4 regions of the Nonomuraea sp. NPDC004186 genome follow, and region 4 is predicted to be linked to each of the others. Evidence: riboswitches for the same ligand, from Rfam matches in the RefSeq annotation. Region 4 holds a riboswitch; each other region holds the start of a gene.
The links. Region 4 has a riboswitch for cyclic di-AMP ahead of ACWEPL_RS39455 (C40 family peptidase). Riboswitches for the same ligand answer to the same signal wherever they lie in the genome.

Region 1: another riboswitch for cyclic di-AMP. It lies ahead of ACWEPL_RS02055 (C40 family peptidase); the one in region 4 lies ahead of ACWEPL_RS39455 (C40 family peptidase).
Region 2: another riboswitch for cyclic di-AMP. It lies ahead of ACWEPL_RS50140 (glycoside hydrolase family 25 protein); the one in region 4 lies ahead of ACWEPL_RS39455 (C40 family peptidase).
Region 3: another riboswitch for cyclic di-AMP. It lies ahead of ACWEPL_RS58780 (coiled-coil domain-containing protein); the one in region 4 lies ahead of ACWEPL_RS39455 (C40 family peptidase).

Annotation. Positions count from the first base shown of each region.
Region 1 covers NZ_JBSGFQ010000002.1:91,424-98,389, forward strand. Annotated here, with positions in the region: gene ACWEPL_RS02045 (branched-chain amino acid aminotransferase) at 1-222, opposite strand, end outside; gene ACWEPL_RS02050 (3-isopropylmalate dehydrogenase) at 440-1,486, opposite strand; cyclic di-AMP (ydaO/yuaA leader) riboswitch at 1,588-1,731, shown strand; gene ACWEPL_RS02055 (C40 family peptidase) at 1,780-2,310, shown strand; gene ACWEPL_RS02060 (ROK family protein) at 2,343-3,509, opposite strand; gene ACWEPL_RS02065 (sugar ABC transporter substrate-binding protein) at 3,610-4,716, shown strand; gene ACWEPL_RS02070 (ATP-binding cassette domain-containing protein) at 4,717-5,436, shown strand; gene ACWEPL_RS02075 (sugar ABC transporter permease) at 5,433-6,617, shown strand; gene ACWEPL_RS02080 (ROK family protein) at 6,614-6,966, shown strand, end outside.
Region 2 covers NZ_JBSGFQ010000101.1:28,957-35,922, forward strand. Annotated here, with positions in the region: gene ACWEPL_RS50125 (xanthine dehydrogenase family protein molybdopterin-binding subunit) at 1-1,019, shown strand, start outside; gene ACWEPL_RS50130 (M56 family metallopeptidase) at 1,313-2,182, shown strand; gene ACWEPL_RS50135 (DegT/DnrJ/EryC1/StrS family aminotransferase) at 2,197-3,369, shown strand; gene ACWEPL_RS50140 (glycoside hydrolase family 25 protein) at 3,413-4,189, opposite strand; cyclic di-AMP (ydaO/yuaA leader) riboswitch at 4,202-4,347, opposite strand; gene ACWEPL_RS50145 (LuxR C-terminal-related transcriptional regulator) at 4,574-5,194, opposite strand; gene ACWEPL_RS50150 (hypothetical protein) at 5,574-6,152, shown strand; gene ACWEPL_RS50155 (hypothetical protein) at 6,191-6,325, opposite strand; gene ACWEPL_RS50160 (hypothetical protein) at 6,452-6,592, opposite strand.
Region 3 covers NZ_JBSGFQ010000158.1:9,191-16,156, reverse strand. Annotated here, with positions in the region: gene ACWEPL_RS58795 (helix-turn-helix domain-containing protein) at 80-946, opposite strand; gene ACWEPL_RS58790 (ATP-binding protein) at 1,180-1,656, shown strand; gene ACWEPL_RS58785 (DinB family protein) at 1,666-2,166, opposite strand; gene ACWEPL_RS58780 (coiled-coil domain-containing protein) at 2,187-3,143, opposite strand; cyclic di-AMP (ydaO/yuaA leader) riboswitch at 3,149-3,290, opposite strand; gene galT (galactose-1-phosphate uridylyltransferase) at 3,356-4,435, opposite strand; gene ACWEPL_RS58770 (DeoR/GlpR family DNA-binding transcription regulator) at 4,432-5,208, opposite strand; gene ACWEPL_RS58765 (50S ribosomal protein bL37) at 5,354-5,431, shown strand; gene ACWEPL_RS58760 (TrpB-like pyridoxal phosphate-dependent enzyme) at 5,467-6,777, opposite strand; gene ACWEPL_RS58755 (uridine kinase) at 6,816-6,966, opposite strand, start outside.
Region 4 covers NZ_JBSGFQ010000063.1:7,887-14,852, reverse strand. Annotated here, with positions in the region: gene ACWEPL_RS39465 (NYN domain-containing protein) at 1-436, shown strand, start outside; gene ACWEPL_RS39460 (C40 family peptidase) at 568-1,542, shown strand; cyclic di-AMP (ydaO/yuaA leader) riboswitch at 1,937-2,101, shown strand; gene ACWEPL_RS39455 (C40 family peptidase) at 2,175-2,690, shown strand; gene ACWEPL_RS39450 (hypothetical protein) at 3,215-4,021, shown strand; gene ACWEPL_RS39445 (M48 family metallopeptidase) at 4,033-5,607, shown strand; gene ACWEPL_RS39440 (glycosyltransferase family 4 protein) at 5,616-6,737, shown strand; gene ACWEPL_RS39435 (carbohydrate ABC transporter permease) at 6,744-6,966, opposite strand, start outside.

The sequences.
Region 1 (6,966 bases), on a different contig from region 4:
CGCGTAGTGGAAGACCGAGGTGGCCGGGTCGAGCGAGAGCGGGCCGTACGGAAGGAGCTTGGCGTCGTGCCAGCCCTGCCCCTCGGTGTAGTCGATCGAGACCATGTGATCCGTGAAGGTCTGCCCGAAGCCGGGGTTCGCCAGTACCTGCTCCCGCTCGGCCGCGGTGCGAGCGTGGTCGGATAGCTGCACGTCGAAGCTGAGCTTCTGAGCGATGGTCATGACGTCGGTCCTTCTCTCTGCGAATCTGCCCAAATCTACAAGAAATCTGCGGATCGGTGCTGGTGAGCGGGCGCTGCCCGGAAGGCAGTCCCGGTACTTCCTATTGTCTCGCTATATGGGATGGCAAGCGGCCAATGCGGCGATCAGCCCTTTTGGACGCAAAAAAGCGCCTGGCGGCCCTCGTCGGACCACCAGGCGCGTTGGGGGCTAGGCGGTCCTAGCCGGATACTCGCGCGGTGATGTCGTCACCGATCTCGTGGGTGGTGCGGCCCGCCCAGCCGGCCAGCCGCTCGAGGATGTCATCGGCGACCGCCTGCTCGACCTTGGCCGCCTCGGTGTGCAGGCCCAGGTGGTCGAGAAGCATGGCGACGGACAGGATGGTCGCGGTCGGGTCGGCCTTGCCCTGGCCGGCGATGTCGGGGGCGCTGCCGTGCACCGGCTCGAACATGCTCGGCGCGGACCGCTCGGGGTTGATGTTGCCGCTGGCGGCCAGGCCGATGCCGCCCGCGATGGCGGCGCCCAGGTCGGTGATGATGTCGCCGAACAGGTTGTCGGTGACGACCACGTCGAACCGTTCCGGCTGGCTCACGAAGAACATCGAGGCCGCGTCGATGTGGCAGTAGTCGGTCGTGACGTCGGGGTATTCCGCCGCCAGGCGGTTGACCGTGCGCTGCCACAGGTCACCGGCGAAGGTGAGGACGTTGGTCTTGTGGACGAGCGTCAGCTTCTTGCGCGGCCGCGTGACGGCCTTCTCGAACGCGTAGCGCACCACGCGCTCGACACCGTAGGCGGTGTTGAGCGACTCCTGGGTGGCGATCTCGTGCGGGGTGCCGCGCCGCATGGCGCCGCCGGTGCCCGCGTAGAGGCCCTCGGTGCCCTCGCGGACGACGATCATGTCGATGTTCTCCGGCGGCGTGTCCGCCAGCGGGGTCTCCACGCCGGGGAACAGCTTGACCGGGCGCAGGTTGACGTAGTGGTCGAACTCGAAGCGGAGCCGCAGCAGCAGATCGCGCTCGAGGATGCCCGGCGGCACGCTGGGGTCGCCCACGGCGCCGAGCAGGATCGCGTCGTAGCCGCGCAGCTCTTCGAGCACGGCGTCGGGCAGCGTCTCGCCGGTACGGTGATAGCGTGCGGCTCCCAGGTCGTAGTGAGTGGGCTCGATCTTCGTGCCAACTGCCTCCAGGACCTTGAGCCCTTCGGCCACGACCTCGGTGCCGATCCCATCGCCGGGGATGACGGCCAGACGGATGTTACGCGACTCCATGGGCGGTACCTTACCGCGTCGTCTCGGCTGACGAACACTTCATCTCATCTTTCGGACGCCCCCTTTGTCCGGTATTGCGGTTCTTTGACCGTTTCGTTAAAGTCACCGACCAGCCTAATCCGCGCGCCGTTGCGTGGAGTCGGGGACCCACATTCCCCCTGGGGCGAGTCGGCATCCCCATGCCGTAGGGCTACTTCCAGGCCCGAGCCCGTCAGCTAACCCGGCCGGCCGTATGGAAGGACAGACCCCTGTCTCGAATCGCCATTGTCCTGGCGGCGGGCGCCGCCGGGCTCATGCTGGCCTCCCCAGCCCATGCCTCGTCCAAGCTCGACGACCTCACCACCCTGACCGGCGGCCAGATCAAGGAAATCCAGGAGAAACAGGCTCCGAAGCCCGCCTGGAAGGTCGCCATCAAGTTCGCCATGAGCAAGCGCGGCACCCCGTACGTGTGGGGCGGCGCCAGCCCGAGCGGATACGACTGCTCCGGGCTCATGCTCAGGGCGTACGAGCACGCCGGAATCGAACTCCCCCGCACCGCCGCCGAACAGTACGGCGCGTTCACCAAGAAGATCGCCTGGAAGGACCTCAAACCCGGCGATCTGGTCTTCTTCCACGGCCTCGGGCATGTCGGGATGATCTCCCGGCCCGGCTACATGGTCCACTCGCCGCACACGGGTGACGTGGTCAAGGAAGAGCGCCTGACCTCCTGGCGCAGAGACTCCTTCGTGGGTGGCGTCCGCCCCGACCGCAAGGGCGTACGCCTCTGGTCCAAGCTCCAGGAGCAGCGCGACGAAACGCCCACCACCCTCACGGCCACCCTGTAGGAGGCTGCGGCGTCCGCCTCCCCACGCGACGGTCAGGGGAGGCGGGCGTCGAAGATGAGCTCCCAGGCACGGGTCCTGGCGCGGGCCACCGCGCCCAGCAGGACGCCGCTGTCCCCCAGCGTGCTGGCCACCACCGACGGCCGCAGCGGGCCGAGCTCGGCGATGCGGGCCTCGATGGACTCCCCCAGGAGGTCCAGGTTGCGGCCCACGCCGCCGCTGAGCACGATCACCTCCGGATCCAGCACGGCGGCCACCGCCACCAGCAGGCCGCCGATGCGGCGCCCCTCGGCCTCCACCACCGAGCGGGCCACTCTGTCGCCGGAGGCCGCCGCGGCGAAGACCTTCTTGGCCGTCCGCAGGCTCAGGCCGGCGGCGCGGGCCGCGCGGACCACTCCGGGCGCGGCGGCGACCGCCTCCGTGGCGCCGTGGGCCAGGGCGTCACCGGCCGGCGGCGCCGGGTCCTCGGTCGCGGGCAGGTACGAGACCTCCCCCGCCGCTCCCCGGGCGCCCACGTACAGCTCACCGTTGATCACGATGCCCATCCCGACGCCGGTGCCGACGGACACCAGCGCGAAGTTGGACGTGCCGCGCCCCGCCCCGTGCGTGTGCTCGCCGACGGCGGCCAGGTTGATGTCGTTCTCGATGACGAGGTCGACCTCCATCTCGCCGCGCAGGCGCTCGGCCAGGTCGGAGCCGGGCAGGTTGGGGGCGAACTCCAGGCGGCCGAGCTCCGGGTCGTACACGCCGGGCGTGCCGACGACGGCGCAGGCGATGTCGGGCCAGTCGACGCCGGCCTCGTAGGCGGCGGCCCGGCACAGCTGTCCGACCAGGAGGGCCAGTTCGGCGGAGGTGAGGGCGGTGTTGCGCCCGTCCCTCCGGCCGGCGAATTTCCCGCGCAGGTCGGCGACGGCGACCCTGATCCAGTCACGCCCGATGTCGACGCCGGCGACGTGGGTGGCGGCGGCGTTGACGTCGTACAGGGACGTGACCGGCCCCGGGCGGCCGGAGACCTCGCCGACGAGGTGAACGAGCCCGTCCACCTCCAGCCCGGCCAGGGCCGCGGACACCGTGGGCTTCGACAGGCCGGTGATCTTGGCGAGGTCGGTGCGCGAGGCGGGGCCGTGCTCCTGAAGATGGTCGAGCAGGCGGCGCTCGTTCAGCACTCGCAGCATCCGCGGATTACCCAGGTCGCCCCGCATCTCACCCTCCTTGAGGAAACAGAGCCTAGCCAACTCGCCTGATAGTAAATTACCTTTCTTACCAAGCACAGGGGCGGCACATCCGGAAGGACGAAGTGCGATGCACCGAGCATGGCGATCAATCCCTGTCGCGGCGGTCCTCCTGGCCGCCGCCTGCGGAAACGCCGGGAACAGTGCCGGAAACGGCACCGGCGCCACCACCACCACGACCACGCAGAACCAGGGCGGCAAGACGATCGCGCTGTTCCTGCCCGAGTCCAAGACCACCCGGTACGAGGCGTTCGACCGCCCGCTGTTCGAGGCGAAGGTCAAGTCGCTCTGCCCCGACTGCAAGATCCTCTACAGCAACGCCGAGCAGGACGCCCCCAAGCAGCAGCAACAGGTCGAGGCCGCGCTCACCCAGCAGGCCGACGTGCTCGTGCTCGACGCCGTGGACGCCAACGCCGTGGCTCCCCTGGTGAACCAGGCCGAGCAGAAGAAGGTCCCGGTCATCGCCTACGACCGGCTGATCTCGGGGATCGACTACGCGTACTACGTCTCGTTCAACAACGTACGGGTGGGCGAGATGCAGGGCCAGGCCCTGCTCGACGCCATGACCGCCAGGGGCACGGCGGCGAAGGGCCAGATCGTGATGATCCACGGCTCCCCCACCGACCCCAGCTCGGCCGACTACAAGAAGGGCGCCAAGAGCGTGCTGGACGGGAAGGTGAAGGTCGGCAGGGAGTTCGACACGCCGGACTGGAGCCCCGACAAGGCGCAGCAGGAGATGGAGCAGGCCATCACCGCGCTGGGCAAGGACACCATCACCGGTGTGCTGTCCGCGAACGACGGCATGGCGGGCGGCGCGATCGCGGCCATGAAGCGCGCGGGCTACAAGCAGCTCCCGCCGATCACCGGCCAGGACGCCGAGCTGGCCGCCGTCCAGCGCATCCTCACCGGCGAGCAGTACATGACCATATATCTGGACATCAGGGCGGAGGCGGAGAAGTCCGCCGAGCTCGCCGTCGCCGTCGCCAAGGGCGAGCAGCCCACCGCGCCCGCCAAGGTCAACAACGGCGCGGCCGACATCCCGGCGTTCCTCCTCGACCCCATCCCCGTCACGGCCGACAAGGTCAAGGACACGATCGTGAAGGACGGCTTCTACACCGCCGCCCAGCTCTGCACGGGCGAGGTCAAGGCCGCCTGTGAGAAGCAGGGCATCGAGTAGATGCTCTCGGCGACAGACATCTCCAAACGGTACGGGGCGGTCCAGGCGCTCGACGGGGCCCGCCTGGACCTGCGCCCCGGCGAGGTCGTGGCCCTCATGGGCGACAACGGCGCGGGCAAGTCCACGCTGGTCAAGGCCATCTCGGGGGTCGTGACGCCGGACGCCGGCACGATCACCGTGGACGGCTCGCCGGTCAGGATCGCCAACCCGCACGACGCGCAGGCCCTCGGCGTCTCGACCGTCTACCAGGACCTCGCGCTCTGCGAGAACCTCGACGTCGTGGCCAACCTCTTCCTGGGCACCGAGCGCCGCCGCGGCTCGCTGCTGCGCCACATCGCCATGGAACGCGCGACCCGCGACCTCCTCGGCCAGCTCGACGTGCGCATCAGGGACATCAGGGTGCCGGTCGCCATGCTGTCGGGCGGCCAGCGGCAGTCGGTGGCCATCGCCAGGGCGCTCATCGGCGAGCCACGGCTGGTCATCCTCGACGAGCCCACGGCGGCCCTGGGGGTCGAGCAGACGGCGCAGGTGCTGGCGCTGATCGGGCGGCTGCGCGAGCGCGGGCTCGCGGTGCTGGTCATCTCGCACAACCTCGCCGACGTACGCGCGGTGAGCGACCGCGTGGTGGTGCTGCGGCTGGGCCGCAACGCCGGTGAGTTCACCACGGCCACCGCCTCCCAGGAGGAGATCGTGGCCGCGATCACGGGGGCGGGGACATGACCGACACGCTGGTACGCAGCCCGTACACGCCGAAGGTCGCCGTCGAGCGGCTGCGCCAGGGGGACGTCGGCGCATGGCCGGTGGTCGGCGGGCTGATCGCGATCGCGATCGTGTTCAGCACGCTCAACGACCGCTTCCTGTCCCCCGAGAACCTCACCAACCTCGTGCTCCAGATGGCCGCCACCGGCACGATCGCGCTCGGCATCATCATGGTGCTGCTGCTCGGCGAGATCGACCTGTCGGCGGGCTCGGTCAGCGGCCTGTGCGCCACGATCATGACGATCGTCCACGTCAAGCAGGGCTGGAACCCGCTGCTCGCCATCCTCCTGGCGCTCGCCGTGGGCGCGGCGATCGGGTTCCTGCACGGCCTGATGCTGACCAAGCTGCGGATGCCGTCGTTCGTCGTGACGCTGGCCGGGCTGATGGGCTGGCTGGGCCTGCTGCTCTACCTGCTGCGGCAGGGCGGGACGATCAACCTGCCGTTCACCGGCTTCATCTCCAAGCTGAGCGACACCTGGCTGCCGGGCTGGCTCGCGTGGACGGTCGCGGCGGCCCTGGTGGCCGTGTCGGCGGGCGCGTCGCTCGCGGTCAGGAGGCTGCGGCTGGCGGCCGGGCTGCCGGTGACGCCGCTGTGGTGGTCGCTGGCCAAGGCGGGCGGGCTGGCGGTGCTGCTCGCCGCGGCGGTGATCGTCATGTCGGCGGACCGCGGCGTGCCGCTCCTGCTGATCATCTTCGGGGCGCTGGTGGTGCTGCTCGACCTCATGCTGAGGCACACCACGTTCGGGCGGCACCTGTACGCCGTCGGCGGCAACGCCGAGGCCGCCAGGCGCGCCGGCATCAACGTCACCAGGATCAGGATCCTCGCGTTCATGCTGGCCTCCACGCTGGCCGCGGCCGGGGGCATCCTCGCCGCCAGCCGCCTGTCGGCCGTCAACCAGGGCTCGGGCGGCAGCGACATCCTCCTCATGGCGATCGCCACCGCGGTCATCGGCGGCACCTCGCTGTTCGGCGGGCGCGGCCGGGCCTACGACGCGCTGCTCGGCGTCCTGGTCATCCAGGCCATCTCCAACGGCATGTACCTGCTCAGCGTGGACTCCTCGGTGCGGTTCATGGTGACCGCCGCGGTGCTGGCGCTGGCCGTGGCCATCGACTCGCTCGCCCGCAGGGGCGCCGCCCGGTGACCCGGGTTCTGGGCATCGACGTGGGCGGGACGAAGGTGGCCATCGGGGTGTCCACGGCCGACGGCCCCGCGCTGTCCGCCCACGTCCGCCTGGACACCGGGCCTGACACGCTCGCGCGGGCGCTCGCGGCGGCCCGGGCCCTGGACGGCGCGCCCGCCGCGGTGGGCTTCTCGACGTGCGGGGTGATCCGCGATGGCGTGGTGCGGCTCGCCCCGAACGTCCCCGGCTGGGAGGGCCTCGAACTGCCGAGGCTGCTCCAGGAGGCGTACGGCGCCACTCCGGTGTCCATCGACAACGACGTGAACGCGGCGGCCGCCGCGGAGCTGCGCTGGGGCGCTCTGCGCGGGGT
Region 2 (6,966 bases), on a different contig from region 4:
GCGAGTGCTACACCGTCGGCGCCCACGAGTTCGGCTGGCGCCGCCGATCCTCCAGGCCGCGTTCCCGGCGCGAGGGCGACTGGCTGATCGGCATGGGCATGGCCGCCGGCGTCTACGACACCGCGCGTTTCGCCGCACAGGCCCGGGTCCGCCTGAACGCCGACGGCACCGCTGTGGCAGAGGCCGCCGCCAGTGACATGGGGCCGGGCACCTACACCTCCCAGACCCAGGTCGCCGCCGACGCCCTCGGGCTGACCATGCGCACGGTGACCTTCCGGCTCGGTGACTCGCTCTTCCCGCCGACCCCGCCGCACGGCGGCTCGATGACCATGGCAAGCGTCGGCTCCGCCGTGCTCGACGGGTGTAACCAGGTGCGACGGCAGGCGATCAAGCTGGCCGTCGAGGACCGTGGCTCGCCGCTGTATGGAGCGGACGCCGACGTCGTCGTCGTCCGCAGCGGCCGGATGCACGTCGAGGACGACCCCGCGCGCGGCGAGACGTACCAGCAACTCCTGGCCCGCAACAACCGCTCCCACCTGGAAGCGCTCGGCTCCTTCGCCGGGCCGTCCGGTCCCGAGCGGCACTCCTTCTACGCCTACAACGCCACCTTCGCCGAGGTGGCCGTCGACGCGACACTGGGGCTGGTGCGGGTGCGGCGCATGCTCGGCGTGTACGACGCGGGCCGCATCATCAGCCCCAAACTCGCCCACAGCCAGGCGATCGGCGGCATCGTGGGCGGCATCGGCACAGCCCTGCTGGAGCACACGGTCACCGATCACCGTGACGGCCGGATCGTCAACGCCAACCTGGCGGACTACCTCGTCCCCGTCAACGCCGACGTCCCCGACATCAAGACCATCTACCTGGACGGCGAGGACCGCGAGGCCGACCCGCTCGGCGTCAAGGGACTGGGCGAGGTCGTGCACGTCGGCGTGGCGCCCGCCATCGCCAACGCGGTCTTCAACGCCACCGGTCGCCGCATCCGCGAACTGCCCATCACCGCCGAAGCACTGCTCTGACCCGGGCGCTCCAGCGACTCCTTCTTGATGGTTTCGAGGTAGGTGTCGAGGTGGTCGAATTCCCAGACGTTCAGTCCGCAGGCTTTGAGCAGGGACGGTACGTCGAGGTCGGCTTCGGGGGCCAGGATGGCGCCTTGGGCGTCGGTGAGTCCGGCCCCGATCGGTTTGCCGGTGCCGAGCCCGTGTCGTTCGAAGGGCAACCCGTCTGCGGTGCTCAGCCAGTTCGTCCACGGTCTGAGCCCTGATGAGGAGGCGGCCCTGCGCGCGCTGCTCGACGGATCCGGGAGCGGCAGGTGAATCTGGAGATCTACCTTCCCGTCGCGCTGCTCACCATGGCGAGCACGCTGATGGCCTGGCGGCAGCCGCGCATGCACCCGGCCTGGCACGCCCGGTTGCTGATCCTTCTCATCGGAGCCACGGCCCTGACCGTGCTGGGCATGCTCGCCTTCGTCGTCATGATCGCGATAGGCACATTGACGGCGGCCAAAGCCACCGTGATGGGCCGCGTCCTCATCGGCCACGGGCAGGTCCCCGCGGCTGTCGCCGGTGTGGTGATCGTGCTCCTGCTGATCATGGGCGGCGCCGTCATCCATGCCGTCGCACGCTGGCACCGGGACCTGCGGGATGCCAAGGCGCTGGGCACGGGCGTGGTGGCCGACGAGCGCCCCTTCGCCATGGCGGTACCGGGAAGGCGTGGAGGAGTGATCCTCTCCAAAGGGCTGCTGAGCATGCTGTCCCGGCGGGAGCTGGAAGTGGTGCTCCGTCACGAGGCCGCGCACATCCAGTACGGCCATCATCTCTATCTGATGGCCGGCATCATCGCCACGAGGATCTTCCCTGCGCTGATCTACCCCTATCGGGCACTGTGCTTCGCCATCGAACGCTGGGCCGATGAACAGGCCGCCGCCGCAGTCGGAGACCGCGAGCTGACGGCGCGTACGATCGCCCGAGTCGCCTTGGCACAGCCGGCAGGGGAAGCCCGCACATTTCCTTCCCTGACCGGCTCTCACATCGCCCGCCGCGTCGAGGCCCTGCTCGGACAGAGCCCACCGGACAACCGCATCACGGGTCCGGTGCTGCTCAGCGGCGCCTGGATGGCCACGGGAAGCGCCATCTCACCCACTCTTACCCACCATGCCAGCTTGCTGCTTGTGCTGTTGTGACCACGGTGACGGGAATGTTCAAGCACCTGGAAACGGAATTCGCCGCTCGTCTCGGACGAGACTGTCTCGCCGTGCCGTCGAACAGGCTCGGCCTGTTCATGGTCCTGAAGCACCTGATGGCTCCGGGCGAGCGCCTGCTGATGTCACCGATCACGGCTGACGAGATCCTGTTCCTGGTGCTCGCCGCCGGGCTTCGACCGATCATGGCGCCGGTGTGCCGGCAGAGCGGCAACATCGACGCCACCCGGATCGACGAACTGAACTTCGACGGGGTGCTGACCACCAACCTGTACGGCCTGCCCGACGACGTCCATGCTCTTGGCAGGCTCTGCGCCGAACGGCGGATCCCCTTGATCGAGGACGCCGCCCACGCCCTGCAGACCACCGTCGGCGGCGTTCCCGTCGGCACCTTCGGCGCGGCGGGGGTGTTCAGCCTGTCCAAGCACGCGGGCGCGGCACCCGGTGGCATGATCGCCCTGTCGTCGCCGCATCAGCGGCCGGCTCTGCTGGAAATGCGAGAGCGCTGGAGCACTCCCCGGTACCGCACGGTGGAACTCGCCGCCCTGCTGAAGACGATCGCCCGCAACACGCTGGCCGGGACCCTGCTGTCCCTGCCCGCGTGGCACATGTCCCACGCCCTTGGGCTGCTGGAAAGCCGACAGGGCCACCGCATCGAGCTACGACGTACCGCGCTCGCCCCGAGACTGGGCGGTCTGGCCTCATCGGCGGCGGGCGTCGGCGCGCTGGATCCCTGGATCCGCGCCGACAACCACCACTACCGCGCGAGGCCCGGCAGCCTGACCGAGAGTTACGCGCTCCGCAGGATGCAGGTGATGGACCGCCGGAGGGAACGTCGCCTGGCAGGAGTGGCGAGCCTTGCCGGTCTCCCCATGGCCGCCCCTGCCGTACGGGATCACATCGACCAGCCGCTGTTCCGGGTGCCTCTGCTGGTCGAGAACCGCGAGCGTGCCATCGAAGCGTTGCGGGGACAAGGCGTGATCACCGGATACATCTACGATCCACCCTTCGACGACTACGCCCCCGGCCTGATCGAGCCCTCGCCGCTGCCGCAGGCGGCGAACTGGTGGGCCCGACACGTGCTGCCCGTGGATCCGCTGCAGGCCGAACAGGCCTGGCCGGTGCTCGCCACGCTCTCGTCACCCGAGGTACCGGCGCGGCCCGCCTGACAACGAAACCAGGGAGATCAGCGAGACCCGGTAGCGCCGCAGCTCAGGCGGCAGGACGGCCCAGGCCGCGCAGTTGGGCGGGGGTCAGCGCGGAGACGTTCTGGTCGATGGGGGATTCGGTGTACTGGTGGATGGCCCAGGACTTCCAGTCGGCGGGCGGGGTGATGGCGCCCTTGGCCTTGCTGTAGTGGGCGACCCACAGGGGGTACTGGGCCAGGCCCTTGCCGTAGGTGTTGGCGAAGTTCCAGCCGCTGTAGATCATCGGGGTGATTCCGGTCTTGGCCTTCACGTGCGACAGCCAGGTCTTGGCCCAGGTGTTGACCTCGGCCACGGACTTGCCGTCGGTGGTCTCCAGGTCCAGGACCAGCAGGTCGCCGGCCTTGGCGGGCTGCGAGTTCACCATGGCGAGGAAGTACTCCGCCTCGGCGATGGGGTTGTTGCTGGGGTGGCCGAAGTGGTACGCACCCCGCACGATTCCCTTCTTGCCCATTTCGCGCCAGTGGCGGGCGAACGAGGAGTCGCGGAAGGACGTGCCCTCGGTGGCCTTGATGATGCCGAACTGGGCCGGGCTGGCAGCCCAGTCGTACTGGGACTCGTACCTGGAGACGTCCACGCCGTAGGTGAACGCCCTGGTCCCCTGCTTGGCTTCGTGCCGCGCGTCGTGGTCGGTGGTCGAAGCGAGCGCGGTGCCGGTCGCGCCCGTGAGGGCGGCGGTCCCGGCCAGGATCGCGCCGGTGATGGCGAGGCTCAGGTGCTTGGCGGGAAGAGCGCGGTGGCTCTTGAGGGAATGGGCGAGTGCGGCAAGCCGGGGCTTGAGCATGAGGGTATTGACTCCTTGCTTCCATGCCGCCTACCGGGTTAGCTGACGGGTTCGGGCGTGGAAGTGCCCTACGGGCGCAGCCTGGGCTGGCGTCCGATTCACCCCGAAGAGAATGGGTCCCCGGTTCCGCGAGGGGGCGGATTCGGCGGCCGTACGCGACGCTGGGGGCGGCGTACGGTCTGGTCAACGAAACGGCAACGCAGCGACGGAAAGGTTGGTCACTGCGCTTATCACAGGTACGTAAAGGTATATATCTCCCCATGGATGCTGCAAGCGGGACAAATCCGATCTCCGGTGTATCGGGCCCGAAACGCCTTGCCGGTAGCAGGTTCGGAGCCAGGTAAAGGTTTGCGACGCGTCCCCGTTCGCTTCTGCTCGGCTGGGTCAAGCGGGCCCGGAACTCTCCCGTGCTGTCCCGGCGGTGTGGCCGGGGCGGTTGATGCCGGTCTCGTAGGCGAAGATCACGGCCTGGATGCGGTCGCGGAGGCCCAGCTTCATCAGGATCCGCTTCACGTGGGTCCTGATCGTGGACTCCTCGACGACGAGCGCGGCGGCGATCTCCCGGTTGGACAGGCCGCGGGCGACGAGTTCGAGGGTCTCGCGCTCGCGTGGGGTCAGCGCGTCGAGCCTGGCCTGGTCGGCGAGGTCCGGGGCGGGCTGCCGGGCCATGCGGTCGATCACGCGGCGGGTGACCGACGGCGACAGCAGCGCGTCTCCCGCCGCGACCGCGTGCACCGCCGCGATCAGCTCCTCGGGGCGGGCGCGCTTGAGAAGGAAGCCGGAGGCGCCGGCACGCAGGGCGCCGAAGATGTAGTCGTCCTGCTCGAACGTGGTGAGGATGAGGATCTTGACGTCGGGCGCGGTCCGGGAGAGCTGCCGGGTGGCGGCGATCCCGTCGAGGTCGAAGGGGCCTACAACCATACGGCCAAGCAGGTGCTTCACCTGGTAGGCGCCTCCGAGGAATCCCTGCGCCGCCTGTTTCCGGTGAAATTCGAGGTCCCTCACGACGCCTTCTTCGAGATCACCGGGATGCTGACCTTCGTTGCGTCGCTCGGGGTCGCCTGGTCCCAATGGGGCATGGCTCGGTATCGGGAGCATCTGTGTAGACAGGCGACTTGATCTTCATACTTTTCACCGGCTCTTCCCCTGAATGGGATAAGCCTGCGGCGTGGCGTCATGGAGCGGCTGACGGCGGCTGGAAGCATCGTACGAGTCTCGTCGGCTCGCTCGGCGGGCGAAGAGCGCCGCTCTCCGGCCTGCCGGGCGGTCGCGATCACGGCTCGTATTTCGGAAGGAATGGTACATGTCCACGCCAATTCCCCGAAAAGTAGCCGTAGTCGCTCCTGGTAGGCCGAAGGTGCGTCGCTCCGCCAGAAGAATGACCATGTCGACCATGGGCGGCTGCCTGTCGATGGTCATGGCCGCTGCCTTGCCTCTCTCGGCGCGCGCAGAAAGCGTCGACCACCAGGACGACAGCCTCGACCCTGGCCGCGGCCGGTGCTCACCGCGAACCTTCATCAGAGCCGATCGGCTTTCACCGAGGAACTTCCTCGTGCCCCGCACCCGCTACATCGACGGCCCCGGTGGGTCAATGAAGGTGGAGATCACACGGGAGCACCAAGTGCGCGCCGCCATCGAGGGATTTAACGACAGGCAAGCTGAGGTCAGCACCGGCGAGTTGGTTCGCAAATTGCGAAGGATGGGGTTTTCTTCTCTTCAAGAAGCGCACAAGGTCTTCGGCGGACACGAATATGAGAGAAAGGTCAGCAAGGGCATGTACGGCAACCTGTCGTACCGCGTCTTCGGCTACCGCATCGGGTGGTCGGCCTGGGCCGTCCTTGGCACGTGCCGCCGCGTCCGGATCGATTCGGGAATCGCCAACGTGCCCGCCAGGGTCGAAGGCTGGCGATACTGGGAGACCAAGCACCCGCGGTTCAAGGGCCGCCGACTGTCTTTCGCGTAATGCCTGGCCTCGGGATGTGACTCCCGTACTGGAGCAGGTCAGGGCTGCGGGAGGCGCGGCATCAGCGCGTTCGGCACCACCAGTTCCGCCCGCAGGCTCGCCGGCCGCGCCAGAGCATCGCTGCCGTCACCGGCGGACTCGACCTCGCCCTCCATCCGTACGGCATCGTGCAAAGCCTGGTCATCATCGACCGGCGACACTCGCACCGCCGTCCCAAGCCCTCCAAGCCTGAGGGAACCATGTGAGATTGGCCCCGGCTCGGGCAACGTCACCGCCTCGGGGAAGGCATTCAACCTTGCCTACTGTCGTCTGGAGTCGTTGTTGCAACCATGCAGCAACCCGTTGGCGGCCGTGGAGGCGAGATAGGCCGCCGCGGTCGGTGAGCCGGGGGCCCAGGAGGGAGCGCCGCGTTCGAGCAGGGCCAGAGGGATGAACATCATCACTGCCAGCGAGCCCGTCGCGAACGCGGGTGCTGGCGAGTGTCAGCCGGAGCAAGGGAGCGGGAGGGCGCCAGCGCCGACTTGGCGCGGCGGTGCGTTCCTCGCCGCGGGGGAGGAAGGCCAGGGCGACCCCCGCGGCTGCCAGGCCCGCGATCGCCCTGCCTGCCGACAAACAGACCCCCAGCAGGGCGTATACCTGTAGGCGCCGCGTTCCCGTGGTGACGCGGGCGAGAAGCTCCTGGGTGGCGGGCTCGTACAGCTCGAACGCCAGGCCCACCAGGACTACCGCGCCTGGGATGGCACGGTCCGCGGGGGCAGCCGGTCCAGCAGGAACGCTCCGATCCAGAGGTGAGCGCGGCGATCCCGAAGCTCGC
Region 3 (6,966 bases), on a different contig from region 4:
GGCCAGTCTAGGGCAGATGCGTACCCAACAACGACGTCCGCGCCGTCACAAGTCGCCCGCGATCATCCGTTACCGTCCGTCAGAACTCGTCCGCGATCGTCCGCAACAGCTCGACCGTCTCGTCCGGAGTGGTGCTCACGGCGCAGAGTCGCTCCATCACCTCGGTGTATCGGTCCACGTCTTCACGCTTGTCGAGGTAGAGCGCGCTCGCCAGCTGCTCGACGTACACGACGTCGGGCAGATCGGTGTCGGGGAAGCGCAGGACGCTGAACGCCCCGCCTTCCGCGCTGTGCCCGCCGAAGCTGAACGGCATGATCTGAATGGTGATTTTGGGCTGGCGCATCAGGTCGATGAGGTGCTCGATCTGGGCCCGCATCACCTCGACGCCGCCGATGGGGCGTCGTAGGGCGGCCTCGTCGATCACGGCCCAGAACACTGGCCCGTCCGGCCTGTCGAACATCCGCTGGCGCTCCAGCCGGAGATCCACTCTTCTGGAGATCTCCTCGGCCCCGATTCCCGCCGATCCGGCGGTCACGACGGCCCTTGCGTACTCCTTGGTCTGCAGCAGTCCTGGCACGAACTGGACTTCGTAGGTCCTGATCCTGGCGGCGGCCTCTTCAAGGCCGACGTACGCCTGGAACCACGTGGGCAGGACATCGTTGAACCGGTGCCACCAACCAGGCTCGTTGGCGGTGGCGACCAGGTCGAGTACGGCGGAGCGGGCCTGCTTGTCGATGACCCCGTAGAGGGTCAGCAGGTCCGCCACGTCCCGTTCTTTGAACCCCACTCGGCCCAGCTCCATGCGGCTGATCTTGGATTCGGAGCCACGGATGAGGTGGCCCGCCTCCTCACGAGTGACGTTCTTCGCTTCCCTGAGCTTGCGCAGCTGGGAGCCCAGGAGGATGCGCAGCGCCGTCGGTCCGGAACCCGGCTGGTTCTGCGTCACTTTGCCTCCTATCAAGGTCCGCACACACAGTGACACCACATTGCCGGGTATGACAAGGTCTCAACCCCGTGTCCGATTAGCAGAGTTATGCCCCAAAACGCCGCTTGCTACTGCACAATGCAAGTGCACGTGCATTTGGGTCTTGCAGGTGCAGCGATCGTGACCCATGATGGCTTAGTGCATATTGGGCCAAACATGCACTAAGTCGGGCGGAACGGGGAGGTATCGGCAGCATGGTGGAGGATCCTCTGGCCACTGCCGATGCATTGCAAATCACCCGTGACGTGGGCTTCGACCACCTGCTCATGGGTGGCAAGCCGTACACGACCTCGTGCCCGCTGCCCTTTCAGGCCGACTCCGTGAAGACGGCCAGGGACGTGACCCGCTCGACCCTGAAGGGCTGGGGCCTGCACGAACTCAGCGACGACGCCGCGCTGGTGGTGTCGGAGCTCGTGACCAACGCGGTGCGCTACGCGATGTACGCGGCGGGACGGCGGGAGATCGAGCTCTTGCTGATGCGCGTACAGCCGCACGTGCTGCTGGCGGTGGCCGACCCCAGCGACGAGGTGCCGCGCCCCAAGGAGCCGGACTTCATCTCGGAGAACGGGCGCGGCCTCTACATCGTCGAGACCTACAGCCAGTGCTGGGGCTGGGACCCGCTGGCCCGCGGCGGCAAGGCCGTGTGGGCGCTGTTCCGCACCGAGCCCTGATCGGTCCCGTCACTCTCCGGTCACCCCGTCGATGCGCTCGCGCAGCAGATCCGCGTGACCGTTGTGCCGCGCGTACTCCTCGATCATGTGGATGAGGATCCAGCGATGGGTGCATTCCTGGCCTCTGTGGTCACCGACGGCGTCCAGCGGCCTGGCGTCCGAGATGGCGCGGGCGCGGGCGACCTCCTCTTCCCACGTGACGAAGGCCTCCTTGACGGAGGCGGCGTCCACTTCCTTGAAGTCGGCGTCGTTGTCGCGGTCCTTGTCCCACAGCTTGGGGAGGTCCTCGCCGTTCAGCACGCGGCGGAACCAGGATCGTTCGACGTTCGCCATGTGCCGGACCAGGCCGAGCAGGGACATGGTCGAGGGTGAGACGGAGCGCAGGCGCAGCTGATCGTCCGACAGGCCCGCGCATTTGACGGCGAGGGTGCCGCGGTGCCATTCGAGCCAGTTGTTCAGCGTGGTCCGCTCGTCGCCGGTGAGAGCGGGCGGGATTCGGGTGTCAGTCATGATGTCCGACCTTATCCAGCTCAGTACATCGAGATGTGGACGTGGTCGTAGTGGTTCTCGGTGACGCTGCCGCGGTCCGACATGGCCCGCCAGCCCGAGCCCATGTTGATGCGCTGCTTCCAGATCACGTACTTGACGCCGAGCTTGCCCTTGTTCTTGAGCGCCCAGTCCGCGATGCGGTCGCCCAGGGCGTTGTTGATGGCCGCGGGCATCGTGCCGCCGGTGCTCATCATGAAGTCGCAGGCGCGCCCGAGCGGGTGCTCGCCGCTGGAGCCCGAGCGGAAGCAGCCCACCGTGTACGGCAGCTTGAAGTTCTTGGCCAGCTCCGCCTTCATCAGCCGCGTACGGGCCGTGATGTTGTCCGAGCCCGAGGGCAGTTCCGGTGCCCAGCTCCCGTCGGACTTGCGGCCGGGACCGAGCGGCACGAGGTCCTGGAGCTTCTTCCTGATGTCGTCGATGATGTCCTCGGCCTCGGAGCGCTGTTCGGTCACGTCCTTGGCGTCCACGCCGATCTGGGTGGCCAGCGCGGCGGCCTCGTCGGAGGCCTTCTTCTTGTCGTCGCGGGCCTTGGCCACCCCCTGGACCAGAGCCTGCTGCTCGGCCGTCAGCTGTTCGAGCAGGGCGGCGCCGCCGCCGTTCTGGACCATCAGGACGGAGGGCAGCGACGGGTCGTGGTTCTGGTAGCGCATCCTGGCGAGGTCGCCGACCCGCTGCTCGGCGGCGGCCAGCGTCTTCTCCGCGGCCGCCAGCCGCTCCTTGGCCGCCTTGGCGGCGGCCTGCGCCTTGGCCAGCTCGACGCGCTTGAGGTTGTACTTCTCGATGAGCTTGTCGATCTTGCTGTTGAGCTGCTTGAGCTGGGCGCGGAGCGCGGCCTCCGACGGCTTGGGGGCCGCCGAGGCCGCGGTCGCCGGCAGGAGGGCGACGGCTGCGGCGGTGACGAGGCCGATGGCAAGAGTCGCGGGGGACGGAGCCGCCACGTGGATGTTCCTCTCCCTCTGCCGGCCGGGTTAGCTGACGGGTTCGGGCTGGGAGCTGCGTGCCCTACCACCGAAGTGGATTCACCCCAGGTGCGGATGGGTCCCCGGCTCCCGGGCGACTCGCCCGGGATTAGGCGTGTGCCTGCTGTTACGGCCAGGCACAAAAGGGATGTTAGTGGTAGATCACGAGTAACGCGACCCCCATTAGAAATCTAATAGTGATCTACCTGTGATCGAAGCATCCGGGCGGCCTCCTCCGGCAGCACGTCGTTCACGAACGCCCCCATCGCGGACTCCGACCCGGCCAGGTACTTGAGCTTGCCCGGCGCCCGCCTGATGCTGAACAGCTCCAGGTGCAGGTAGCCGAGCTCGCGGTCCTGCCGCACGGGCGCCTGGTGCCAGGCCGAGATGTACGGCATCACCACGCCGAACAGGTCATCGAAGGCCCGCAGCACCGAGGTGTACAGGGGTGCGAACGCCGACCGTTCCTCCTCCGTCAGCGCGGCCAGATCGGGCACCTGCCGGTGCGGGTAGATGTGCACCTCGTACGGCCACCGCGCGGCGGCCGGCACGAACGCCGTCCACAGCTCGTTGGAGGCCACCACGCGCGTCCCCGCGGCCCGCTCGGCGGCCAGCACGTCGGCGAACAGGTTCCCCTTCGAGTAGCGCCTGGCGGCGGCGAGCTGGAGCCTGGTCCTGGGCGTGACGTACGGGTAGGCGTAGATCTGGCCGTGCGGGTGGGCCAGCGTGATGCCGATCTCCTCGCCCCGGTTCTCGAAGCAGAACACCTGCTCCACGCCCTCGATCCCGGACAGCTCGGCCGTCCGGTCGGCCCACGCCTCCATGACCAGCTCCACCTGGCCGTCGGAGAGCTGGGAGAACGACGACGAATGCTCAGAGGTGAAGCAGACCACCTCGCACCGCCCCACTCCCGGCCGGACCTCACTCAGACCCCCCGCGTCTGTATAAGTCCCGAAATTGGTGGAGAAGGAGGGGAATCGGTTCTCGAACACCACCACGTCGTAGTCGTACGCCGGGATCTCCGACGAGCGCGTTTCCGACGACGGGCACAGCGGGCACTCGCTCGCCGAACCGGTCGGCTGGAACGTGCGCGTCTGCCGGTGCCCCGCCATCGCGATCCACTCCTCGGTCAGCGGGTCGTAACGCAGCTCGGAGGCCACCGGCCGGGGGTCGAGCACCCGCCGGTCGATCGCGCTCCGGTCGGCGTCGTCCCGCTGATCGAAGTAGATCAGCTCACGACCGTCGGCCAGGTGGGTGATGGTGCGCTTCACGAGCCCTCCGCGATGATCAGTTCTCCGGCCCGTTCGGCCAGCTCCATGCGTGCGTCCTCAGGCAGCCCCGCATCGCTGACGACCACGTCGGCCTCGGTCAGCTCGGCGATGGTGCTGATGCCGACCGTGTTCCACTTCGTGTGGTCGGCGGGGATGACCAGCCGGTTGGCGGCCGCCACCAGCTCCCTGTCGGTCTCCGATTCCAGCAGGTTGGGGGTGGTGAACCCGGCCCGCACGCTCATCCCGTGCACGCCGAGGAACAGCGTGTCCACGTGCAGGCGGCGGATCGCGGCCACGGCCACCGGGCCCACCAGCGCGTCGGACGGCGTGCGCACGCCGCCGGTCAGCACGACCGTGCGGTCGGAACGCGGGTTGCGGTGGAAGACCTCGGCGACGGGGATCGAATTGGTGATCACTGTCAGCTCGGGGACGGCGATCAGGTGGCGGGCCAGCGCCCACGTGGTGGTGCCCGCCGAGAGCGCCACGGCCGTGCCCGGCCGGACGAGGCCGGCCGCGCGGCGCGCGATGGCCTCCTTCTCCTGCTGCTGGCGGGCCGACTTGGCGGTGAAGCCCGGCTCCTCGGTGGAGCCGGGGCCGAGGGCGGTGGCGCCGCCGTGCACCTTCTCCAGCAACCCGCGCTCGGCCAGCACCTCGAGGTCCCGACGGATGGTCATGTCGGATACGCCCAGCTCGCGGACCAGGTCCGCGACCCGGACGCCGCCGTTGCTGCGCACGCGTTCGAGGATCGTCTGCTGACGCTGCTGTGCGAGCACGCCCGCTCCTTCCAACAGATTCCACCAAATTATGACACGGAATTGTTGGGGAATGTTAGTTCGCGTGCTGCGCTTGCGCTGGTCAGCACGGGCGGGGAGGCTCGTGGCGTAGCCGATCATCGGCCCGATCACCGGAGGCGAGCTTATGGCCAGGCGCTCACGCAAGGGCAAGGCACGCAAGAAGAAGAAGGCGAACCACGGCAAGCGCCCCACGGCGCGCTGACCGGGTGGCCGCCTCTTTCGGCGGCCACCCCGCTTTCAGCCCGGCAGCTCGGTCAGGGCCTGCTCGATGCGGTCCTGCGGCAGCGTGTAGTCCTCCAGGTGCCCGGCCAGGTAGCGGTCGTACGCGCCCAGGTCGAAGTGGCCGTGGCCGCAGAGCGCGGTCAGGATCACCTTCTCCTCACCGCTCTCCTTGCACCGCAGGGCCTCGGCGATCGTCTCCGCGAGCGCGTGCGTGGGCTCCGGGGCGGGCACGATGCCCTCGGTCCTGGCAAAGCGGACACCCGCCTCGAAACACTCGCTCTGGGCGCGGGTGACCGCCTCGAACAGGCCCAGCTCGTACATGTGCGACAGCAGCGGCGACATGCCGTGGTAGCGCAGGCCGCCCGCGTGGATCGGGTCGGGGATGAACGCGTGCCCCAGCGTGTGCATCTTGAGCAGCGGCGTCAGGCCCGCGGTGTCGCCGAAGTCGTAGGCGTACACGCCGCGCGTGAACGACGGGCAGGCGGCCGGCTCGACCGCCCTGAACACGGTCCGTATCCGCCCGGCCAGCTTCTCGCGCAGGAACGGGAAGGTGAGACCGGCGAAGTTCGAGCCGCCGCCGGTGCAGCCGATGACCAGGTCCGGCATCTCGGGCAGCTGTTCCAGCGCCTCCTCGCCGATCACGGTCTGGTGCAGGAGCACGTGGTTGAGTACCGAGCCGAGCGCGTACCGGGCGTCGGGCGTGGCGGCGGCCACCTCGACGGCCTCGCTGATCGCGATGCCCAGGCTGCCGGGCGAGTCCGGGTCGTCCGCCAGCACCTTGCTGCCCGAGCCGGTGACGGGTGACGGGCTGGCGTGGACGGTGGCGCCGTACACCTGCATGAGAGAGCGGCGGTACGGCTTCTGGTCGTACGAGGCGCGCACCATCCAGATCTGGCATTCGAGGTCGAACTGGGAGCAGGCGAACGCCAGGGCCGACCCCCACTGCCCGGCGCCCGTCTCGGTGGTCAGCAGCCGCACCCCTTCGCGAGCGTTGTAGTACGCCTGGGGTACGGCCGTGTTCGCCTTGTGCGACCCGGCGGGCGAGACCCCCTCGTACTTGTAGTAGATCCTGGCCGGCGTATCGAGGGCCTTCTCGAGCCGGCGCGCCCGGATCAGCGGCGTCGGCCGCCAGAGCCGGTAGACGTCGAGCACCTCTTGCGGGATCGGGACGAACCGCTCACCGCTCACCTCCTGGCCGATCAGCTCCATCGGGAAGAGCGGCGCCAGGTCGTCGGGCCCCACGGGCTCGCGCGTCGCCGGGTGCAGCGGCGGCGGAGGCGGGGCGGGCAGGTCGGGAACGATGTTGTACCAGTGACTGGGGATCATCGCCCCAGTCTGCGCCGCTCACGTTCCGTGTTCCAGCATCACGCGTCGCGGGTCATGACGGCGAGTCTGCGGGGATGATCGGCCCTGATCACGACGTCGGCCGAGCGCTGGGGGCGGGCCTCACGCTCGTACCGCTCGTACGCGGGCAGCCGCCACCGCTCGTCCTCGGGAGTCCCGCGCTCCAGCGCC
Region 4 (6,966 bases):
CGCGCGGGCGCTGGCCGACGACGACCCGCAGCTCCTCGACCAGCTCCTGGCCCTGCCGCAGGTCCACCTGATCATTGACGGCTACAACGTGACCAAGACCGGCTACGGCACGCTCACCCTCGCCGACCAGCGCACCCGGCTCATGACCGGGCTCGGCGGGCTGGTGGCGCAGACCAGGGTCGAGGTCACCGTCGTGTTCGACGGGGCCGAGCTCAACTCCCCGGTGCAGGTCGTGGCGCCGCGCGGGGTGCGGGTGCTGTTCAGCCAGCCGGGGGAGATCGCCGACGATCTGATCCGCCAGCTCGTACGCGCCGAGCCGCCCGGCCGGGCCATGGCCGTGGTGTCGTCGGACCGCGAGGTGGCCGAGTCCGTCAGGCGGATGGGAGCCAGACCCGTTCCGTCTGGCTTGCTGCTGCGCAGGCTGGGCCGGGCCTAGATTACCTGCACCCCTTACGTGCGGATTTGCCGCGCCGTGCCAGGGATATTACGAATTGGGCGGATAACGTGTGACCTCACCCGCCACTTCTGTACTATTCGCCCCAGATATCATCCCTGGGAGGCGACACAGTGAGGTTTGGCAGGGTGCCGGTGGCCGCGGGTCTCGCGTTCGGGCTGGTCCTGTCTCCCATGGGAGCCGCCGTCGCTGATCCCCGGCCCACCCTCGGACAGGCCAAGGCCAAGCTCGACAAGCTCAACGACAAGGCCGACAAGGTCGTCGACCGCTTCAACACGGCCACCGAGCGGTACAAGGCCGCCAAGGGCGCCTACACCAAGCTGAACGACCGCTACAAGACCAAGCTGGCGACGGTCGCGGACCTGCGCGCCCAGGTGATCGGCATGGCCGTCGACAGCTACAAGCTCGGCACCGACGTGACCTCCCTGCCCGGCCTGGTGAGCGCGGACCGCCCCGACGACTTCCTGATGAGCCTGGCGCTGGCCGGGCAGCTCTCGCGGGAGCGGGCGGAGAAGCTGGCCGCGTTCGACCGGGAGAACCGCGGGCTGAAGGTCGAACGCGACAAGGCGGAAGAGGCGCTGGAGGCGGCCGACCGGGAACGGGACGGGGTCGAGAAGGAGCGTTCGGAGATCATGAAGCTGATCTCCGAGCAGAAGAAGCTCCTGAAGAAGCTGGGCGCCTACAACCCCGGCAACCCGAACAGCGTCGGCATCCAGTACACGGGCCCGGCCTCGGGCAACGCCGCCGCCGTCCTGCGCTTCGCCTTCGCCCAGGTGGGCAAGCCGTACGTGTTCGGCGGGACGGGTCCGGGCGGCTGGGACTGCTCCGGCCTGACCCAGGCGGCGTGGCGCGCCGCGGGCGTGTCACTGCCGCGCACGACCTGGCAGCAGTGGGCCTGGGGCGCGAGCCGCAAGGTCTCACTGAGCGCCCTCCAGCCGGGGGACCTCATCTTCAGCTCGAGCTTGGGTCACGTCAGTATCTACGCCGGCGACGGGAAAATCGTTCACGCGCCGCAGACGGGCGACGTGGTCAAGGTCGTCAAACTCTCGGCGTACGGCGGCCGCCTCGTGGGCGCCATCCGCCCGTAGCTACGACGCCGGATCGTTGATCGCATCAGCCGAACGAGGTTCGGCTGATGGGCGATGGGAACGATCCAGCGCGCCTGACGAGTCGCAACAAGTGTGACAAACGCGACATTTGGGGCCTGACAAACGGGCGCGAAAACAAATGTGAGCAGCGTCACATTTCGGTAACGGAACCTGGTGTTCCAGCAGGGATTTCCCTCCTTACTGACTCCACTATCTGATCTTTACAAGCGGTGTTCCGCTTTGCCGATCCTTGACCCTTCGGCGTAGCTTCTGGCGACGTCGCGGTGAACAAGCCATGTCCCCCGCGAACCCGCACCGGTCTTTCCCGGTGTGAGACAGATAAAGATCCGCTGGTCAACCGCCCAAATGTCCCCATATCAACACATTGGTCGGGACGGTTGGCCTGCCGAATCCGTGCAGCCAGGAGGCACGGAGCCGGGGACCCAGCGATCCCAGTTCCCCAGGGATCAGGGGGTGAATCGGCGCGCACATCGCGCCGTAGGGCGACTTCCAGGCCCGAATCCGTCAGCTAACCCGGCAGGCATTCGTGGAAGAGTCAAGGAGAAATCCTGTCTACCTCCCTGCATAACCCCCGTCTGTCCCGCATTGCCCTGAGTGGCGTAGCGCTCACGATGACCGTGACGGCCGGAGGTGCGATCCTCCATGCCCCAACGGCTCAGGCGGCCACGACCGATTCGGCTTCGACGACCAAGGCGGCCGCAACCGCCGGAACCTCGAAGACGACCTCGGCCGCGGCGCTGAGGGCGGCCAAGGTCGCCCGTCAGAAGGCGAAGGCCCGCAAGGCTGTCGTCGTGGCCAAGAACCAGGTCGGTGACCCGTACCGGTACGGAGGCACAGGCCCTGGTTCGTTCGACTGCTCCGGCCTCGTCCAGTACGCCTGGAAGAAGGCCGGGGTGAAGCTCCCACGCGTGGCGGCCAGCCAGTTCGCCCGCACCAGGAACAAGGTCTCGTGGCGGAACCTCCGGCCCGGCGACCTGATGTTCTTCAGGGGGCTCGGCCACGTGGGCATGTACGTCGGCAAGGGCAAGATGGTCCACTCGCCTCGGACAGGCGAACGGGTACGCATCGACAAGCTGAGTGAATGGCGGCGGGCGTCGTTCGTCGGCGCTGTTCGTCCCGGCATGTGAAGAAGCCCCGCCCGGCTCCTCCGGGCGGGGCTCTCCCATTGTCACTTTCATTTTTTACGGCGGAGCACGGGCGGCACCACCCGCCGCACCTGGCTGAGGGCCTCCAGGAAGACGCCCGCTGACCCGCACAACGCACCCACCGCCACGGCACCCCCTCAAAACAGCCACCCCACCCACTCACCCACACCGCCCGCCTTACGGCTCCCCGCCTTACGGCTCCCCGCCTCACGGCCTCGCGCACGTGGCCCCACAGCCCCCAAGCCTCGGCCCCACGGCCCCACGACGTCACGGCCCCACGACCTCACGACCCTCAGCCCCACGACCCTCGGCTTCATGACCCTCGGCTCACGGGTCACGGCTCACGGGCCAGGCTCCCCGTCCGGTGGCGCGCGGTGTGCGGTCCTCTGGCGCGCAGCCACCGCATGCGGTGCGGGTGGACGGCTCTCACGGGCGCGCGGTTCGGGGTGCGGAGTGGCCGGTCATGGGTCGGCGGGCGGCTACGATCGGGCATCGTGTCAGGGCAGGTGAGTCGGCGGGCTGCGATCGTCTCCGTCCTGCTTCTCGCCGTCGCCTCCGCCAGCGCCCCCACCCCCGATTCCCCCATCCTTCCCGCCGGAGTCCGCGGACCGTGGGGTGACGGCGAGGTCGTGGCCCGTGGGGCGCGGTCCGTGGTCGTCGGCCGGCGCACCGCACCCGCCGAGCTCGGCGACATCGCACGGAGGGCTGATCGGGCGGGGCAGCGGGTGTCGGCCGTGCTCGGAAGGTCAGTACGACCGCTCGTAGTCGTTCCTTCGTCCGCCGTCGAGGCGGCCGGGCTGGCCGGGGTGGGGCGGGTCGACGGGCTGGCGGCGGTGGCCGATCGCGGGCGTGTGATCATCGTCCCCGAGTTCTTCGCCAAGCTGAACTCCACCGGCAAGGACGTCGTACTCACCCACGAGCTCACCCACGTCGTCGCCGGCACCGACCGCCTGCCCCCATGGCTCTATGAGGGGTTCGCCGACTACGTCGGCTACCGCGACTCCGGGCTCCCTGTGAGTACCGCGGCCGCCGAGCTCGCCGCCGAGGTGCGGGCCGGGAGGCTGCCGAGGGAATTGCCCGGACCTGCGGCTTTCGCGGCTGACGGGCGGGACTCCGTCCGGCTCGCCCGGGCGTACCAGGAGGCTTGGCTGGCGTGTCGCTTCCTGGCTGACCGGTTCGGTGAGAGGACGCTGGTGAGGCTCTACCGTGACGCCCGCGCGGGCGGCGTAGACCGAGCACTCGCCGCGCTCGGCCTCTCCGCGGCCACGCTGACGGCACGGTGGCGCGACTACGTGCGAGACCAGCTCGCGTGAGGGGGAGGCAGATGAGCGAACGGCGGAACGTGGACGACGCGTCGCAAGAGGCGTCGAAGGAGGGTGAGGAGGCCGGAGGCACCGCGGCTCTGAGTGGCGAGGCGCGCGGTCACGGTGAGAGCGCGTCAGTAAAGGGGGAGGGCGTCAGCCCGGTGTCCGGGGGTGGCGCGTCCGCGAAAGGGGAGAGCCCGGGGCTGGTGTCCGGGGGTGGCGCGCCCGTGAAAGGGGAGAGCGCGGGGCCGGTGGCCGGCGGTGGTGTGTTCGTGAAGGAGGAGAGCGGCGGCGGAAGGCGGGGGCATGGTGAGGGTGTGTCCGTGAACGGGGGAGGGCCACCGGAGTCCGACGGCGAGCGCCGGCTGAGGCGGCAGGCGGCGGTGGCGGCCGTGCTGCTCGGCCTGGTGATCGCGGCCGTGGCCGCCTTCAGCACCCCCTGGCACCTCCTGACCTCCGGACCACCCGACCCGGCCCGCGACTTCACCGCCGCGCAGATCGCCAGGTCCGAGGCGTTCGACGCGGCCAGCACCCTGCCCGCCTACCTCTCGCTGGCCCTCATGCTGATCATCGCCGGGCTGCTCGTCGCCACCCCGCTCGGCGTGAAGCTGGTGGCGTGGCTCAAAGGCTCCTGGTGGGTCCGCGTGGTGCTGGGCGTCGTGGTCATCACCCTCTTCACCCAGCTGATCAAGCTGCCGATCGCCATCTGGGGCGAGACGCTGCTGCGCAGTTACGGCCTGTCCATCCAGACCTGGGGGTCCTGGGGAAGCGACCGGCTGAAGAACATCGGCGTCGACGCGTTCATGCTCAGCCTGATGCTGCTGGTGCTCGTGGCGCTGGCCCGCAAGTTCAGGCGGTGGTGGATCCCGGCCGCCGTGGGCGCGTTCGCGCTGACGGTGCTGGCGTCGTTCGTCTACCCGGTGGTGTTCGAGCCGCTGTTCAACGACTTCACGACCATGCAGCAGGGCCAGCTCCGCACCGAGCTCCTGGACATGGCCAAGCGGGACGGCGTGCCGGTCGAGGACGTGCTGGTCGCCGACGCCTCCCGCAGGACGACGGCGCTGAACGCCTACGTGTCCGGGTTCGGCGCCACGCGCCGCATCGTCGTCTACGACACGCTGCTCAAGGCCCCGAAGGCCGAGGTCGAGCTGGTCGTGGCGCACGAGCTGGGCCACGCCAAGACAGACGACGTGCTCTACGGCACGTTCATCGGCGCCCTGGGCGCCGCGCTGGGCGCGATCCTGCTGTTCTGGGTGTTTGACCTGGTACGCCGCCGCACCGGCGTCACAGGCCTGGGCGATCCGCGCGCGGTCGGCGCGGTCATAGGCCTGATGACCTTCGGCTCGCTGCTCATGAGCCCCGCCGAGAACCTGATCAGCCGCCAGATCGAGGCCAGGGCCGACCTTCACGCGCTGGACCTCACGCACGACCCGGCCACGTTCATAGCGATGCAGAAACGCCTGGCAGTCACCAATATTTCCGACTTGTCGCCGGATGCGGTGGAATATGTGCTCTATGCGTCCCATCCTTCCAGCCCCGAGCGCATCGCGATGGCCCGTGCATGGGCCAAGCTGAACGGCGTCCCCGTGCAGTGACACGCGCGGTGACAAGCGCGGCGGCCGGCGCGACGCCGGGTGCGGGGCCCAAGGTGCTGGTCGTCACGAACGACTTCCCGCCCAGGCCGGGCGGCATCCAGTCGTTCGTGCACGGCCTCGCGCTGCGCACGCCGGGCGTGGTCGTCTACGCGCCCGCCTGGCCGGGCTGCGAGGAGTTCGACGAGCTCCAGCCGTTCCCGATCGTGCGGCATCCGACGCGGCTCATGCTCCCGACGCCGGCCGTCGCCCGTAGGGCGGCGAGGCTGGTGGCCGAGCACGGCGCGCAGACCGTGGTGTTCGGGGCGGCGGCGCCGCTCGGGCTGCTCGCCCCCCGCCTGCGCCGGGCGGGCGCGCGGCGCGTGGTGATGCTCACCCACGGCCACGAGGCGTCGTGGGCGAGCGCGCCGGGCTTCCGCGCCGTGTTGCGCAGGATCGGCGAGCACGCCGACGTGGTGACGTACCTGGGCGAGTACACGCGCGGCCGCCTGGTCGCCGCCGTCCCGCCGGGCAAGCTCGTACGGCTGGCGCCCGGCGTGGACGTCGGCCAGTTCCGCCCCGACGCGCCCAAGGCGGAGCTGGGCCTGGACGGCAGGCCGGTGGTCGTGTGCGTGTCGCGGCTGGTGCCGAGGAAGGGCCAGGACCAGCTCATCAGGGCCTGGCCCCGGGTGCTGCGCTCGGTGCCGGAGGCGGTGCTGCTGCTGGTCGGCGGCGGCCCCCACCGCAGGACGCTGGAACGCCTGGCGGCGGGGCGGGAGTCGATCAGGTTCACCGGCACGGTGCCGGCCGCGAGCCTGCCCGGTTACTACGCCGCCGCCGACGTGTTCGCGATGCCGTGCCGTACCCGGTGGAAGGGGGTGGACGTGGAGGGGCTCGGGATCGTGTTCCTGGAGGCGTCCGCCACCGGGCTGCCGGTGGTGGCCGGCGCGTCCGGTGGCGCGCCCGACGCCGTGCGGCCCGGCGAGACGGGGCTGGTCGTGGACGGAGAGGACCCGGGCGAGGTGGCCCAGGCGATCGTCGAGCTGCTGACCGACCCCGACAAGGCCCGCAAGATGGGCGCGGGCGGCCGCGACTGGATCGCCCGCGACTGGGCGTGGGAGCACGTGGCCGCCCGCTTCCGCACCCTCCTCTAGCCCCCTCTAGCCCTTGGTGGCCCCCAGCGTCAGACCGGCGACGAACTGCTTGTGCAGGAGCTGGAAGACGATCAGCGTGGGCAGTGCCACCAGCACCGACCCGGCGGCCAGCAGGTTGTAGTCGGTGAAGAACTGGCCGCGCAGGTTGTTCAGCGCGGAGGTGACCGGCAGCTTGTCGCCCGACGACATCAGCACCAGCGCCCACAGGAAGTCGTTGTACATCCAGGTG